2 linked regions of the Stratiformator vulcanicus genome follow. The protein of the gene in region 2 interacts with the protein of the main gene of each other region in a pairwise test. Links are inferred from orthologs where the notes say so. Each region holds a gene or a part of one and is shown on either strand. Other genes may lie near its edges. The genes, in order: Pan189_RS18520 and priA.

Region 1 (3,829 bases), 3.2 Mb from region 2 along the record:
AATGTATACGGCGAGTTAAAAACCGTCATCACCGAAGCCGTAGCCGCCGTCGGGTTCGGCGGCGCCGGAGTAGTCTTCAAATCGCATGTATTTCGCCCGCCAGGTCAGTTTCACGATTCCGGTCGGGCCGGAGCGGTGCTTGGCGATGATTACCTCCGCTTCGCCCGGTCGATCGTTCTTGTCGTACTGATCGGGGCGGTGCAGGAACGAAATCAGGTCGGCATCCTGTTCGATTGCCCCTGATTCGCGAAGGTCGGCCAGTCGGGGCCGCTTGTCTTCGCGGAGCTCGACGCCACGGTTGAGCTGGGCGAGGGCGACAACAGGAACGCTCAATTCTTTCGCAATGAACTTCAGCCGACGGGAAATGAACGCGATCTGCTGCTCCCGGGGAGCCTTCCGGTCTTCCGGCTCGATGAGCTGCAGGTAGTCCACAATGATGATGCCCAGATTGCCCTGCCGCTTCAGCCGACGGGCGATCGCACCGATTTGAGAGACGGTTCGCCCAGCCTGGTCGTCGATAAACAGCGGCAGCTCATGCAGCTCTGAGGACGCCTCCATCAGGCGATAGCGCTCGGCCTCGTCAAATTCGCCCGACCGCAATTTGTGGCCGTCGACCTGTGCGCGGATGCAGAGGAATCGCTCGGCGAGTTCGAGCTTCGATTGCTCCAAGCTGAACAGGAGCACGGCCTTGCCGGTGCGGTCGGCGATCGCCTCGGCCCAGTTACAGACCAAGGCGGTTTTTCCCATACTCGGCCGGGCGGCCAGGATGATGAGCTCTGAGGGCTGAAAGCCGTTCGTGTGCTTATCGAGGTCGGAGAAACCGGTTGTCAGGCCGCTGAGTTCTCCTTCGTTCTGGCTCCGCTGTTCAATGCGACTCCACGCATCGATGAGAATCTGATCGATCGAGAATCGTTCGGTGATCTCCTGCTGCTCGAGAATCCGGAAGATGCCCTGTTCGGCCAATTGCAGGATCTCGTCGATCGGGCGAGTGGCGTCGTAGCACTCCTTCAGGATGTCGGTGCAGGCGTAGATCAGCGAGCGTTCGACTGCCTTTTCCCGCACGATCTCGGCGTAGTACTTGGCGTGTGCGGCGTGGGGGACCGATTCGAGGATTTCGACGAGATAGGCGGGGCCGCCGCACTCTTCGAGATGTCTTTCTTTTTCCAGCTTTTCGGCAAGCGTGACAACGTCAATGCCGCGCACGCCGCGTTCGTAGAGATCGTGGATCGACGCGTAGATCAGGCGGTGGCGGTCGCTGTAGAAGCTGTCGGCTGTGACAACGTCGGCGACCTCGTCGATCGCGTCGTTCATCAAGAGCAGGCTTCCGAGAACGCCACGCTCCGCTTCGAGATTTTGCGGCGGGACACGCTCAAGTTGACCGGCGGCGCCGTTTGCTGCAGATGCAGTAGCCATCGCGGATCCTCATCGCGAACAGGAAATTCGCCAGCATCAATCACCGGCGGCCGACTGTCGACAGGTTATTCGCAGTCCCACCGTCCGGGCGCGAAAGAAGGGGACCGCCGCGACCGGCAAAGCCCCCTTCTGTGATCGACGCAACCTATCGCCGAGATGGGCCGGAACAAAGGCCGACCGGGTCGCTATTTTTCACCTTTGGCACTCGGGACGACCCACACTTTCACGTCGGTCTTCACCTTTTCGTGCATCTCGATCTTGACCGTGTACATCCCGAGCTCGCGGAGCGGGCCATCAAGTTTGATGTGGTCCGGCTCGACCGGGAAGTTAGCCTGCTTGAGTGCCTTGCTGATGTCGACGGCAACGATCGAGCCGTACAGATGACCTTCTTCGTTGGCGTTCGCTTCCAGCGTGACCGAGTACTTGCTGATCGCGTCGGCCTGCGTGCGGATGCTCTTGATCCGATCTTTCTCCGCCTCTTCGAGCCGCACGCGGTGGACTTCGACCATCTTCTTATTTTGTTCGGTCGCAACCGTCGCGAGACCCTGCGGGAGCAGGAAGTTGCGGGCAAAACCAGGTTTGACCCGAACGATGTCTCCGGCGTTACCCAAATTGGCGACGTCTTCGGTCAGCAGCACTTCGACATGCGACCGGCGTGATCCGCCCACGCCGCGACGAGTTTTGACTTTAGCCATGATTGGAATCCTCTATCAGCGGTCGTGCCGCCTTCAGTAATGCTTGATCGCGCGAATAAGTGTTCTAAGGCCCGATGAACTCAACGCCCTCGTGAGACGAATTAGAACGGGACTTCGTCGTCCGGGATGTCGCCGCCGGAGGGTCCGGGGTCGCTGTAGTAATCGTCCGCCGACGGTCCGCCCTGCTGCTCGTACCCGCCGCCGCTATTTCCACCGCCACTGTTTCCGCTGCCGCTATTTCCACCCCGTGGTGCTCCGCCGCCTCCGCCTCCGCTACCGCGACGTTGGCCGCCTCCTCCACTACCGGAACCGCCACCGCTGCCGCCATCACCATCGCCGCGGCCTCCGAGCATCTGCATTTGGTCGCCGACGACTTTCAGTTTTGACCGCTTTTGTCCGGACTGCTTGTCTTCCCACTGGTCGAGTTGCAGGCGGCCTTCGATATAGACCGGACGACCTTTTGACAGGTATTGGCCGGCAACCTCCGCCGTCCGGCCCCAGAGCGTGATGTCGACGAACGTGACGTCTTCCTTCCGCTCATTCGCCTGTTTGTCGAACCACTGCCGACTGACAGCGAGGCCGATGTCACAAACGGCTGTGCCGGACGAAACGTAGCGGACTTCCGGATCGCGGGTGAGATTCCCGATCAACATCACTTTGTTGAGGTTCGCCATCGGTCCGGTTCGTCAGGGGCAGGGGAGTTCAAATTTAATGTGGCTGCGTTCCATCCCGACCGCCATTGCGGCGGAATGAGATCAAAATCGCCGGTTCGCCGTTTGGGGACAATTACTCGGCCGATGCGACCGCGGCGTCCGGGACATCCGCGGCCTCGGAGCCTTCGGAACCGTCCGATTCTTCATCCGTCGCTTCCGGATCGATCGAATTGACCATCGCTTCGAACAGGACGTGCGGATGTCGGATGATCATCTGCCGCAGGACCTTGTCGTTGAGTCGACAGGCCCGGTCGAGATCGTCGAGCCGGTCGGTCGGCATCGTGAACATGAGCAGGTAGTGCAGGCCTTTGCGGCGGCCCTGAATTTCGTACGCGAGCCGCCCGTCCTGCCAAGCCCGGTGCGCGGCGATCTCTCCGCCGGCTTTTTCGATCAAGCCAACGAGTAGCTCGGTCATGCCGTCAGGGTCGGTTGCGTACTGGGCGCTATCGACCAGGAACATGCCCTCGTAGTAATTGACTTTTTGCTCTGCAACGGTCTCTTCAGCCACGCTTTACTCCCCTCACTGATTGTCGGTTCCGTCGGCAGGCCGCTCGGTCTCGACTTTTGTTCGATCGGTTTTCTTTGATTCCGTGTTCGATTTTGCCTCGGCGTCGACACGCGTGTTGACGTGATTCATCGCCGTGACCAAGCCCTCGCGGGCCCACATTTCAACACCGTCCGCGGCTTCGCGGACGGCAATGTCCAATTCGCTTCGTTCGTCCTCGCGAAACCTGCCGAGGACATGGTCGACAGCCGACATCCGCCCGGCGGGCCGACCGATCCCGACGCGAAGTCGCGGAAACTCGTCGGTCCCCAACCTCGCGATGATGTCCTTCATTCCGTTCGAGCCGCCTGCCGAACCGCGTCCTCGCAGTCGCAAACGTCCCGGCTCCAAATTCATGTCATCACAAATGACGAGCAAGTCTTCGAGTGGAAGCTTCAAGAACTGCACGGCCGCCCCAACGCTGCGACCGCTGCGATTCATGAATGTCGACGGTTCCAATAGCT
Region 2 (11,385 bases):
TTGAACCAGAAGTAGGCGGGGCCCCACGGTTCGTCGCCATCACGGAGCCACGACCAAAGCATTTGGTTCCAGAGTAAGTCAAGACCGTTGTCCAAGTGCGGTGCCTCCGCCTGCCAAAACGCAGGACGGAGGCTGCGATCAACGGACTTATTCGGCTGCTTCGTCCGCCGCTTCTTCGGCCGCCTCTTCGGCTTTTTCCAGCAGTCTTTCCTGCCGCTGCAGGTTGAACTCCCGCATTGCTCGCGCTCGGGAAGCACTTCTTTGGACCGCGAAGAACGGAACGGCGAGCGCCGCCGGTGCCACTTGCAACCCCGGAACCGGCAAAGCTGCGCGGCTCTCGACGACGTAGCCCCGGTCGGTCCGGGTGGTCAGCGACGTTGCGGGAAAAACATAAGGCCGGATGGCGGCCGCTGAGGGGACATCGAACACCGTCATCTCCAAGCCCCGCTTCTGCCCTTCCGACATCACGATCTGTGCGACATAGGGGACGACCGCGTAGAGCAGATCGACGGCCTTATTAGCGTCGAGCCGGTTGTAAGCAATGACCTCGCCTTCTGATCCTGAGACCATTTCTTGAACGACGTCGGCGAATGATTCCTGCTCATCCGACGGGCTATCGACATATCGCAGGTAGGCCTTGATCGGCTGCGGATGCGGGGCGGCGACGACGTGCTTGCCGGTAAAGCAGAATGAGGGTGCGAATGGGACTTCATCCTCGCCGACGAAATTGACGTAATAGATCGTCTTGCCGAGAAATTTCTGCTTCGCGAGAAAAACTCCGCGTCGCCGCGGCGGCTCCCGGGTCTCGCCAGGTAACCAGTCATCCAGCAGCGACATCGACTTGCTGAAGATTCCGAACGCCTGCTCCGGCTTCGTAACTTCGACCATTGCGATCGGCGACGAAATGAAGACACCACCGGTGCTGGGGGCGTTGTGGATAATGACCTTCTGGCCGAATGACGTGAGCACATCCTCCTCCAGTGAATGACCGAGCATGGTCTCGAATTGCTCGATCCGCCGGTCCAGCACTTCGACGGAGTTCGGACTCGTCTGGGCGATGATCGTTCGGGTTTGCGTCAGTATCTCTTTCGCATTGATCGAGACCGCGGCGACGAAGTCGGCGTCACCGGGAACGGTCTTGAAATCGTCGGCCTGAATCGCTTCTCCGGCGGCCAGAGCCCAGATTCCGACTCGGTCCCCATCCATCACGCGAAGTTCCGTTCGCGTGACGATCTGTCCTTCTTCGACACCGACACATGTGGCGATGGAGTCGAGCCGATCGAGCGCGAGCGTGCGGGCCACGCCGTTGGCGACACCGCCATACATGCCGAATGAGGTCGACCCGACCTCGAGCAATCGCGCCGAGTCCAACCAGAGCAGGCTCGACAGCTTCTTCACCTCGGTGGCCTCAAAAGCCTTGGCGAATCGGTCGTCCTCAGCGAGTCCGTTTCCGTCGCCGGCGATCCCGGACAACGCGGTCTCAATCAGGCTTTCACGACCGACGGCGAGCACGAAGTAGTTCTCGTCCCGATGCAGCGTCATTTTCAGTCCCGGTACGGGGATGGGCAACGACTGCATTTTGAGGTCATCAGTCTTTTCCAAGCCCGGCGGAACGTCGAGCAGTTTCCCGATGCGGTCGGCGATTTCGTCTGACTTTTCGCCACCGTCGATGATCAAGGTGGCTTCGAGTCCGCGCAGATAGGCTGCCCAGGGCGCCGCTGCTTCGTCGAGCGGCTCGGCGTCGGCTCCCCCGACGTTCCGCGGGGCGTAGTTCAGCAGGATGCAACCCGGACGCGCCGAGAGGTCGATCAGTAACTGAGGAAGTTGCTCGGCGACGATTTGCTGTTCCGGGCCTTCGCGGGAGGCTTCTTCTCGCAGTCGGCTCGTGACGGCCGACGTGAGCTTCTCCATGAAGTCTTTGACTTCGGGATCGGCAGCGAATCCGACGACTCCGGGACCACCGGGCTCTCCCGCCCCGCGCGCGACCCATTCGCAGTAGATCAGGCATTCCGTGGACGCGGCTTTGATCAAGTTCGGATCGCGTTCGCCCGGCGGCATCCCCGCAATTCCGCCCCCGGCGAGCCCCCCGCCGAGCAGCATCGTCAGAACCAATTGCAACAGTCCCGCTCCGCCTGCCAATGCCATCACGCATCCTTTCGTACCAAGAGCGACTTCCTCAGACCGACTTCGCGGCGGGTTCGGAAGTCCCTTGGAACCTCTAAACCTGCGCTCGATCCGTTCTTTGACGCTCGATCTTTGCTATATTCGCCGCGAATTCAAAGCTCGCCGGAATGCACATTGGTGCCTGGACTGACAGAGATCGCAAATCCCTATGGCTGAAGAACCCCGCTTCGCGACCAAGCCGCAGAACATCACCACGATGCCGCCGGGGATTCCCTACATCGTGGGGAATGAAGCGGCGGAGCGGTTCAGCTTTTACGGAATGAAGGCGATCCTGACCGTCTTCATGGTCGACTACATGACCAATGCGAGCGGTGAAATGGCGGCGGTCTCGGAAGGGACGGCCAAAACCTGGGTGCATAACTTCGTCGCAGCCGCCTACTTCACCCCGTTGATCGGGGCACTGCTTTCGGACTGGCTGTTCGGCAAATATCGAACGATCCTGTGGCTGTCGATTGTTTACGTGATCGGGCACTTCACCCTCGCGGTGACGCTCAATCACGAGATATTGGGCGGCGTGATCTCTCCGAAGATGGGGTTGTTCCTCGGTCTGGCCTTAATCGCTCTCGGCACCGGGGCGATCAAGCCATGCGTCTCGGCTCACGTGGGCGATCAATTCGGACAGGGGAATAAGCACCGGCTCGGCGAAGTGTTCGGCTGGTTCTATATCGCGATTAATCTCGGGGCGTTTATTTCGACCTTATTGACGCCTGTCCTTCTAGTACGATATGGGGCCGATATTGCCTTCGGGGTACCGGGCGTACTCATGGCAATCGCGACCTTCGTATTCTGGTTGGGCCGCAATAAGTTTGTGCATGTCCCGGCCCGCGGAGAGAAGCTCTTTAAAGATGCCTTTACGGGCGAAGGACTCGGCGTGATCTTAAAGCTGATTCCGCTTTATATCTTCGTAGCCGCCTTTTGGTGCCTGTTCGATCAAACGGCATCGGCTTGGGTATTGCAGGCGAAGAAGATGAACACCGCGGTGCTGGGTTGGGATATCCTGCCGAGCCAAGTGCAGGCGTTGAACCCCTTCTTTATCCTCGCGTTAATACCGCTATTTAATTATATCCTCTACCCGATGATCGATCGTCATTGGAGAATGACGCCGCTTCGGAAGATCGGCATCGGAATGTTTCTCGCCGCCGCTTCCTTCGCCGTCAGCGCGATGATTGAGGCGGCAATCGCGGCCGGGCAGACGCCGCATATCTCTTGGCAGGTGCTGGCCTACTTCGTGTTGACGGCGGCGGAGGTAATGGTCTCGGTCACCTGTCTCGAATTTAGCTACACGCAGTCCCCTAACAGCATGAAGTCGGTCGTGATGGCGTTATATCTACTGTCGGTCGCCGCGGGGAATGAGTTCGTGGCGGTTGTGAATATGGTGATTACCAACGCCGACGGGTCATCGCTCCTCCCCGGCGCCTCTTACTACTGGTTTTTCACCGGTGTGATGCTCGTTGCGGCGGTCTGTTACATCCCGTTCGCGATGTTCTACCGCGGCAAGACCTACATCCAGGACGACGACCCCGATCACGGTGCGACGATCGAACGGGCCGACATCGACGCGATGTCGAGCGAAGGCTGAGCGAACTCGCCAATTCAATCACCCCCCGCAACAAGCCGCGCACGAAGTAAGCGGGTCCGGCTTGCTGGATCGATCCGCTTACTTCGTGCGCGGCTTGTGAACCTGATGATCGATCCGCTTACTTCGTGCGCGGTTTGTGAACCTGACGCGATCCGGGTGCGTTCTCGTTTGCACGGCGATCCGGTATACTGCGGCCAAAAGGAAGTCCGAATAAATCACACGAAATTGAGGAATGACGATGCGCTTCACCCATTGGATGCTTCCCCTGTCGTTGGTGGCCCTTGTCGGCTTCGCCGTCGGTTGCGGCGAGCAGGGCGATTATCAGGAGTATTCCGAAGTCGAAGAGGGAGCTCACAGCGACGAGCATGACCACGATCACGATCATGCCCACGAAGGAGCCCACGGCGGTCATATCATTGAGTTCTCCGATGACCACTCGCTGCACGGCGAATTTGTGGTCGACAAGGAAGCCGGCATGGCGATGCTCTACCTGACCGGTTCCGACTTGAAAGAGCCGAAGATGGCGACCGAAGTCATGTTCGACCTCGAAACCGAAAACGCTGAAGGCGAAGAGGAAGAGCAGGAGTTTGAAATGGAAGCCATCGAGCCGAATGACGGCGGCGAAGCCAGCACCTTCTCGCTCGCGCTCGAAACCCTGCCGACCGACGATATCGAAGCCATGCACGGCCACTTTCACATCATGGCCGGCGGCGAATCATACGACGGCGACCTCACCCACGATCACGATCATGACCATGGGGATCACGACCACGGCGACCATGATCACGAAGAGGGCGAAGAGCACAGCGACGACGAAGAATCAGACGCCTAAATAGACCGCCACGCGGTCCGAGGGTTTCGCCCTCCGGTCGACAATGTCTTTTCAGTTTGAAAACGAAGCCGGTCACTTGTGGCCGGCTTCGATTCGTTTGATGAGGTTTTTCCTTGTCAGACCCCGCGGAGTCATTGTTTTCCGCCTGCGAACGCGTGACAATTTGAAGATACATCGGTATCCGCTGATCTGCGGCGGAGACCCTGGCCGAAACTTCGAGATTCCCGCGTCGGCGATGCGAACGCGGGAGTAAGGATCGCAATGCGTCTGCCGTTCTTTCGCCCGATCATATGCCTCGCCTTGTTGATGGTCCTCGTCGCGACTCCGGCGATAGCGGATTCGTCTTCGAACAAGTCGGCGTCTCTGTTCGACGCTGACGTGGCGCGAATCCTCGCGAACCGTTGCCTGCAATGTCACGACAGTGCATCCGCAAAGGGCGGGGTCGATCTCTCTCGACGCGCCGCCGCGATCGAATCAGGGGCTCTCGTTCCCGGGAAGCCTGCCGATAGCCAAGTCTGGGAAAGCGTCGTCAACGGAGAGATGCCGAAGGGGAGCGATCCGATCCCCAAGCACGAAGCGGACGCGATCAAACGTTGGATCGACGACGGAGCGGCCTATACCGTCGATTGGATTGATCCGGTCGTCTATGGCCGCGGTTCCGATTCGTCCCGAAGATGGGTGCGGCGACTGACGCGTGCCGAATACGTCGCCACGGTAAAAGCGACATTGGGTGTCGATCTGACCGACGAGGCGAAGGAACTGCTGCCTCCGGATCTGCGAGCCGACGGTTTCAGCAATACCGCTTACAACCTCGGCGTCGACATGCAGCATATCGACGGCTACGCAAAACTGGCCGAGATCGCCGTCGAACGGACCGACATCAGCAAATTTGCCCGCCGCTTCGAAAAGAAGCGGCTGATGATCGACAAGGTGATGCGGCCCCTTATCGGCAAGATGGGACGCGTCCTGCTGCGGGGGCCGTTGGACGAGTGGGAAGTCGATCAATATCGCGGTTTGACCACGACGGTCGCGAGCGCCGGCGGGAACTTCGACGATGCCGTCGCGATCACCATCGAGGCCATGCTTCAGTCGCCACGATTCCTCTATCGCATGGAACGTCAGCATGAAAAGGACGGGCGGGCAAAGCTGAATGACTACGAAGTCGCCTCACGCCTGAGCTACTTCATTTGGGGCGGCCCGCCCGATGAGCAGCTCCTCGATGCCGCTGAGAAGGGGAATCTGTCGAATCGAAAGTCGATTGAAACCGAAGTTCGACGGATGCTGAAGGACCCGCGGGCGACGGAACAAACCCGGCAGTTCATCAGCGAATGGATCAATCTCAGTCGACTCGGCAACCTGCAACCCGATCGAGACCACTATCCGGACTGGAACGATGAGCTGGCTTCCGACATGCGGACCGAAACGCTGCGGTTCGCCGAAGAAGTCTTATGGGCCGACGACCGTCCGCTGAGCGACCTATTCGATGCTCAGTTTACCTATTTAACGCCGACGCTGGCGAAGCACTACGGGATCAAGCCGACCGGTGAGGGATTGCGGCGGTATGATCTTGAGGATGTCCCGTCTCGCGGTGGATTGTTCACGCAGGGCAGCGTCCTGACGATTGGCGGCGACGAAGCGTCGATGGTCGCACGCGGACTGTTCGTCCTACACGACGTATTGCGAGGGGCCGTAAAAGACCCTCCCCCTTGTGTCGATACGACGCCCGTTCCGACAGAGCCGGGGCGTTCGAACCGATCGATCGCCGAAGCCCGCATCAAGAATGAAGCCTGCGGCGGATGCCACAAACGCTTTGAACCGCTCGCTTTCGGTTTGGAGCAATTCGACGGGCTCGGTCGGCACGCAAGTCGCGACCGGCACGGTAATACTCTGCGCGAGGACGGGACGGTCCTGTTTCCCGGAGATGCGAAGGCCACCCCGTTCGAATCAACCGCCGAACTGTCGCAACTTCTGTCCGAAAGCGATCGCGTCCGCGAAACGCTGACCTGGAAGTTCATCCAATTCGCACTGGGCCGGATGCCGACCGGAACGGAGGCGCCACTCGTGCGTGACGTCCATCAACGAGCCTGGCAGTCAGGCGGCACCTATCAAGACCTGGTGGTCGCGCTGGCGACCAGCGACCTAATTCTCACCGCACAAAGCGAGACCGAAGAATGAGCGTTCGTCCCATAAGCCGTCGGACCATGCTGCGCGGCCTCGGCGGAGCCGCGATCGGGCTGCCATTGCTGGAAGAAATGCTCTTCGCCAAAGCGTGCGCCGCACCGTCGGCGTCGGCCGGCGTGCCGATGCGGGCATTCAACGTATTCTTCGGGCTCGGCATTCCGGCTCCGCTGCAAGACGAGGGCTACGAGGGCGTCCTCGAACCTTTGAAGCCGCTGTCCGACAAACTGCTCGTCATGCGACAGGTCGATCAGGTCCGTTGCGATGAGTCGGGCATTAATGCCCACTTCGACGGGGCCTCGGGCGCGTTTACCGCCGAGCCTCCCAACGGCGAAGCGCGGGCGGGCGGGCCCTCGGTCGATCAGGTCATCCGCCGACATTACTACCCGAACGGCCTGCCCGCCGGGATGGTCCCCACATTGGTGGCAGGTACGTTTTTCCGGCGCAGCCGCGTCAGCCGGTACGTTCACAGTTACAACCCCGACGGCACCGTCGCCGCCACCATGCAGGAGCGCCCCCGTGACGTTTTCGACCGCGTGTTCGGTTCATTGAGCGTTTCCGGTGACCCTCAAGATGCCGACGCGGTGCGGAAGAAGCGATTAAAGCAGAGCGTGCTCGACTCCGTCGTCGACCAATACAAGTTTTATACCGGAGCCCGTTCACCGCTCGGAGAGACGTCCCGCGCCCGGGTACAGGAACATCTCGATCGCATCCGCGAGTATGAGCGTCGCGCCTTTTCGCTTCGGCATGACAACAAAGGCCCGGCCGTGCCCGACCCGTCGCACCTGCTGCACGGCGGCGCCGCCGACCCCGGGGGACAGGGTATTGATATCACACTTGAGGAATTAACGACCGAATGGCGGCTGATGGCCGAATTATACGCGATGGCGATTAAAACCGACCGGGTTCGCTTCGGCTCACTCACCTTCCTCGCCGCGGGTGAGCGCATCCGCCTGACCGGACGCTACGACTACGACGGCCGGAAAATTTGCGACTTCAACGACGCCAAGCAGTTAAAGGCATCGGGCGACAAAGGCTGCAGCCATGAATGGTGGCATAAATTTAACGAGAAGAAGTCGAACGAGCAGTTGCGGGCACACGCTCATATGAAGATGCGGGAAGTCGCTTACTTCCTGTCGCTGCTGGACGACAAGGAGTCGCTCGAGGCGAACGGTCGCACCATCCTCGACAACTCGCTGATCACCGTTTCGACCGAGTCGGGAGATGGTCGGCACAACGACACAAAGCGCGAACTCTCCGGCATCTTCCACGCCGTCACCAGCGCCGGCGGTCGACTGAAGACCGGTTCGATCGTCGACGCCGGGTCCGAAGGCATCGATATCTATAACACGATGCTCTCAGCCGTAGGAGTCCCGGGACGGCTCGGCCCGCGGAAGCGAGAGCGGCAATCGGTCGATGCGATCGTTGCTTAATGACTGTGAAAATAAGCCATTTGTAATCTCGACGCTGCCGAGAGTCTTACTTCGCTGATGACCTGGAGTGCAACGATCGGGTAGCCCGGCCTATCTTGGCCGGGTGCCGAAAGGCACAAGATGTCTTTCGAGAACGTCGCCGACCATATGATGGCCGTTTGCGACCATCACGCTCTCGGGATTTGGACAAGTCTCACTCAAAGTCCAACCCCAAATCATCCAGCAGCCCGAAGAACCAATACAGCCACACGCTCTCGTCATATTTCGTTTCGGGGTATTTGTCGAGATGCTCATTCACCAGGCTGTAGACGCCGTGCAGCTTAACTCGGGCGGCAACATTACGAAGTTCGGCCAGTTCAGCCGACGGCATCGGGTCTGCGACGGCGATATCGTCATTAGAATCGATGCGGTACTTGAGCACATACGGCACCAAGAATTGTGCTTGTTGCGGCAGGGCTTGAAGCGAGTTGTCGGGGTTTAATTTACTCATCGCATATTACCACTCATCGCATATTAATTGGGTCGACGTCGATCGCCAGTTCCACGCCGGGTGTGCGGGGCATGTCGGCTTCGACGCGCCGCCATAAGGCTCGAAGGGACTCCGATTCGGTCGCCGCCAGTTGAAGATGGAAGCGGTGCAGCTTCCTTAATTTCGAGATCGGGGCCGGCGCCGGGCCAAGGACCGAAACGCCAGTGCCGCCGGCATCAGAACATTGACGGATTCGATCAGCCAGAGCTCGCGCGGCCCGCTTCACGTCCGACTCGACTTCGCCCCTTAAGATCACACGGGCGTAATGCCGGAACGGCGGAGCCGCCATCACTTCGCGGTCCTGCATTTCCGACGCCGAGAAGGCGAGATAGTCGTGCTCGGCCGCGCGTCGGATCGCCGGATCGGCCGGATTCGCGCTTTGAACCAGCACCCGCCCGCCGCGGTGACTGCGTCCCGTCCGTCCGGCGACCTGCGCAATGAGTTGAAAGGTTCGTTCGCTGGAACGGAGATCGGGTTGATGCAGCAGCGTGTCGGCGTCGATCACACCGACGAGCGTCACATTCGGAAAGTCGAGCCCTTTGGCGATCATCTGCGTGCCGAGCAGAATCCGAATTTTGCCGTCGCGAAACGCGGAGAGCACTTCGTCGTGGCTGCCCGGTCGTTTCATCGAGTCGCTGTCCATCCGCGCCAGTGAATATTCGGGGAACTTCGCCCTGACTTCGTCTTCCAATTTCTGAGTACCGGCCCCGACAAACTTCCAACCCTGATGCCCGCAAGAGGGACACGCCTTTGGCACGTCGGCCTCGCGCGCACAGCTATGACACAGCACGCGGCGGATATCGCGATGCCACGTCATCGTGATGTCGCAGTCATCACATCTCAGGCTCGATCCGCAGGCCGGGCACCAGACCGCCGGGCTGAAGCCTCTTAAGTTTAAGAACAAGATGACTTGGCCGTCGCCCGGTTGTTCGTCGCTGCCCTCTTCCAACGCGGAACGAATCGAGGATGTTAAAATCCGCCCGATCGCCTGACCCTTGCGGACCTGCGGGTCGTTTCGGATGTCGACGACCGTCACCGGCGGCATTTCCAGATTGCCCACCCGTTTGCGCATCGAAACGAGATCGTAGCGCCCTGTCTTCGCCGCGTGCCAGCTTTCTAAAGTCGGAGTCGCCGACCCGAGGACGAGCGGCACACCGGCGAAGCGTGTCCGCTGCTCAGCGACCTCCCGAGCGTGATAGCGGGGCGTCGTGTCCTGTTTAAAGGACGTTTCATGTTCTTCATCAATGACCACAAGGCCTAATCGCGGCGTCGGGGCAAAGATGGCACTGCGGGCTCCGACGACAACCTGAACGTCGCCGCTCTTAATCCGCTTCCAGTGCGCGTGCCGATCCGCATCGTTCAAGTGACTGTGCAGAACGGCCACTGAATCGAACCGCCGACGGAACCGGCGAATCGTCTGCGGCGTTAGGCTGATCTCCGGCACGAGCACGATGGCCTGTCTTCCATAAGAAACGACCTCTTCGATCGCGCGGATATAAACTTCCGTCTTGCCGCTGCCGGTCACGCCGTGCAATAAAATCGTGCGGTGCTCGCCCGATTGAATTGTTCCCAGAATTTTCTCCAGCGATGCGGCCTGTTCCGCCGTCGGGTGAAACTCTTCGGTCTTGTCGACATTGGCCGCAGCGGCCAATTCCACTTCGCTGCGGATTTTCAATCGCTCCACGAAGCCTTTGCGTTCCAACTCACGTATCGGACCGGTCCCACAGTCGGCAGCGGCGGCAACCTCGGTTGCAAGGACCGGCTCGTTCCGTGACTTCAGAATCTCCGCAACGGCCCGTTGTTTTCGACCCAGCGAATGCGTTGCGAGGGCCTGTTCGCCCTCGGGTGTAAGTGCGACGAACGTTTCCAAGCGGGTGCCCGCGCCGCGGCGGACTCCCGCGGGCACCACCGAATGCAGAACTTGGCCCCAGCCGCACAGGTAGTAATCGGCAATCCACTTCGTCAGTTGGAGCATCTGCGACTCGATCAGCGGCTCTTCATCGACGAGCGATTCGATCGACTTCAACCGCTTCGGCACCCCTTGGGACGTTCCGTTGCCTCGATAGTCGGCGGCCGTCTTTAGCGCGGTGACGAAACCGTATTCGAAGCGATTGCCCCGGCCGAACGGGACTCGGACCCGGCCACCCGTTCGGATCCGCTCACGGAGCGGATCGGGAACAATGTAGCTGTATTGATCGTCGAGCGGCTTATTAAGGGCGATCTCGGCGATCAGGACATCTTCAACAGCCGCCTCCTCCCACGGCATTGGCCCGGGCAGCGGTGTTCCCTCGTCGAACAGTCCCTGTTGCTTCTCGGTATTCATTGCTCCGTCAACTTGCCTCACGCCGTAATCGATCGCATGGAGGCATCATACGAATCGGCGATCGATTTGGGACGGCACCGTCGCGACGGCGACCGAATTGTGTGAGAATCCCGCCAACATTTTCATTTCATGACGACTCCTCCCGACAGAGAGATCTGCAATGTCGCTCCGCTCACGGCTGCTTTTTTTGCTGCCGGTCTCGCTGTGCCTCTCCTGCGATGACGGGTCGATTTCCCAACCGGAGGCCGCGTCGACCGAAGCAGCGCGGGTACAGGAACCTATCGACGAACGGGAACCCGCGGCGGAATTACCGGAATCGATTAGTCC

The links.
Region 1: the proteins of priA (region 2) and Pan189_RS18520 interact in binary tests that used the Escherichia coli proteins (3 or more experiments, as listed by UniProt). The link is inferred for Stratiformator vulcanicus from one-to-one orthologs.

Annotation. Positions count from the first base shown.
Region 1 is NZ_CP036268.1:4,646,642-4,650,470, reverse strand. Bases 997-3,829 are described here. They hold Pan189_RS18520 (single-stranded DNA-binding protein), read right to left. Parts: upstream 2,783-3,829; coding sequence 2,210-2,782; downstream 997-2,209. Other genes in these bases: pth (aminoacyl-tRNA hydrolase), read right to left, coding at 3,342-3,829; rpsF (30S ribosomal protein S6), read right to left, coding at 2,895-3,329; rplI (50S ribosomal protein L9), read right to left, coding at 1,599-2,108; dnaB (replicative DNA helicase), read right to left, coding at 997-1,413. In the rest of the region: more of dnaB, read right to left, coding at 16-996. UniProt on the Escherichia coli protein: Plays an important role in DNA replication, recombination and repair. Binds to ssDNA and to an array of partner proteins to recruit them to their sites of action during DNA metabolism. Acts as a sliding platform that migrates on DNA via reptation.
Region 2 is NZ_CP036268.1:1,485,337-1,496,721, reverse strand. The notes cover bases 8,385-11,385. They hold priA (replication restart helicase PriA), read right to left. Parts: upstream 11,059-11,385; coding sequence 8,710-11,058; downstream 8,385-8,709. Other genes in these bases: Pan189_RS05585 (tetratricopeptide repeat protein), read left to right, coding at 11,219-11,385; Pan189_RS05595 (hypothetical protein), read right to left, coding at 8,400-8,696. Outside these bases: Pan189_RS05625 (hypothetical protein), read right to left, coding at 1-95; Pan189_RS05620 (hypothetical protein), read right to left, coding at 148-2,145; Pan189_RS05615 (POT family MFS transporter), read left to right, coding at 2,333-3,763; Pan189_RS05610 (hypothetical protein), read left to right, coding at 3,996-4,595; Pan189_RS05605 (DUF1592 domain-containing protein), read left to right, coding at 4,857-6,770; Pan189_RS05600 (DUF1552 domain-containing protein), read left to right, coding at 6,767-8,206.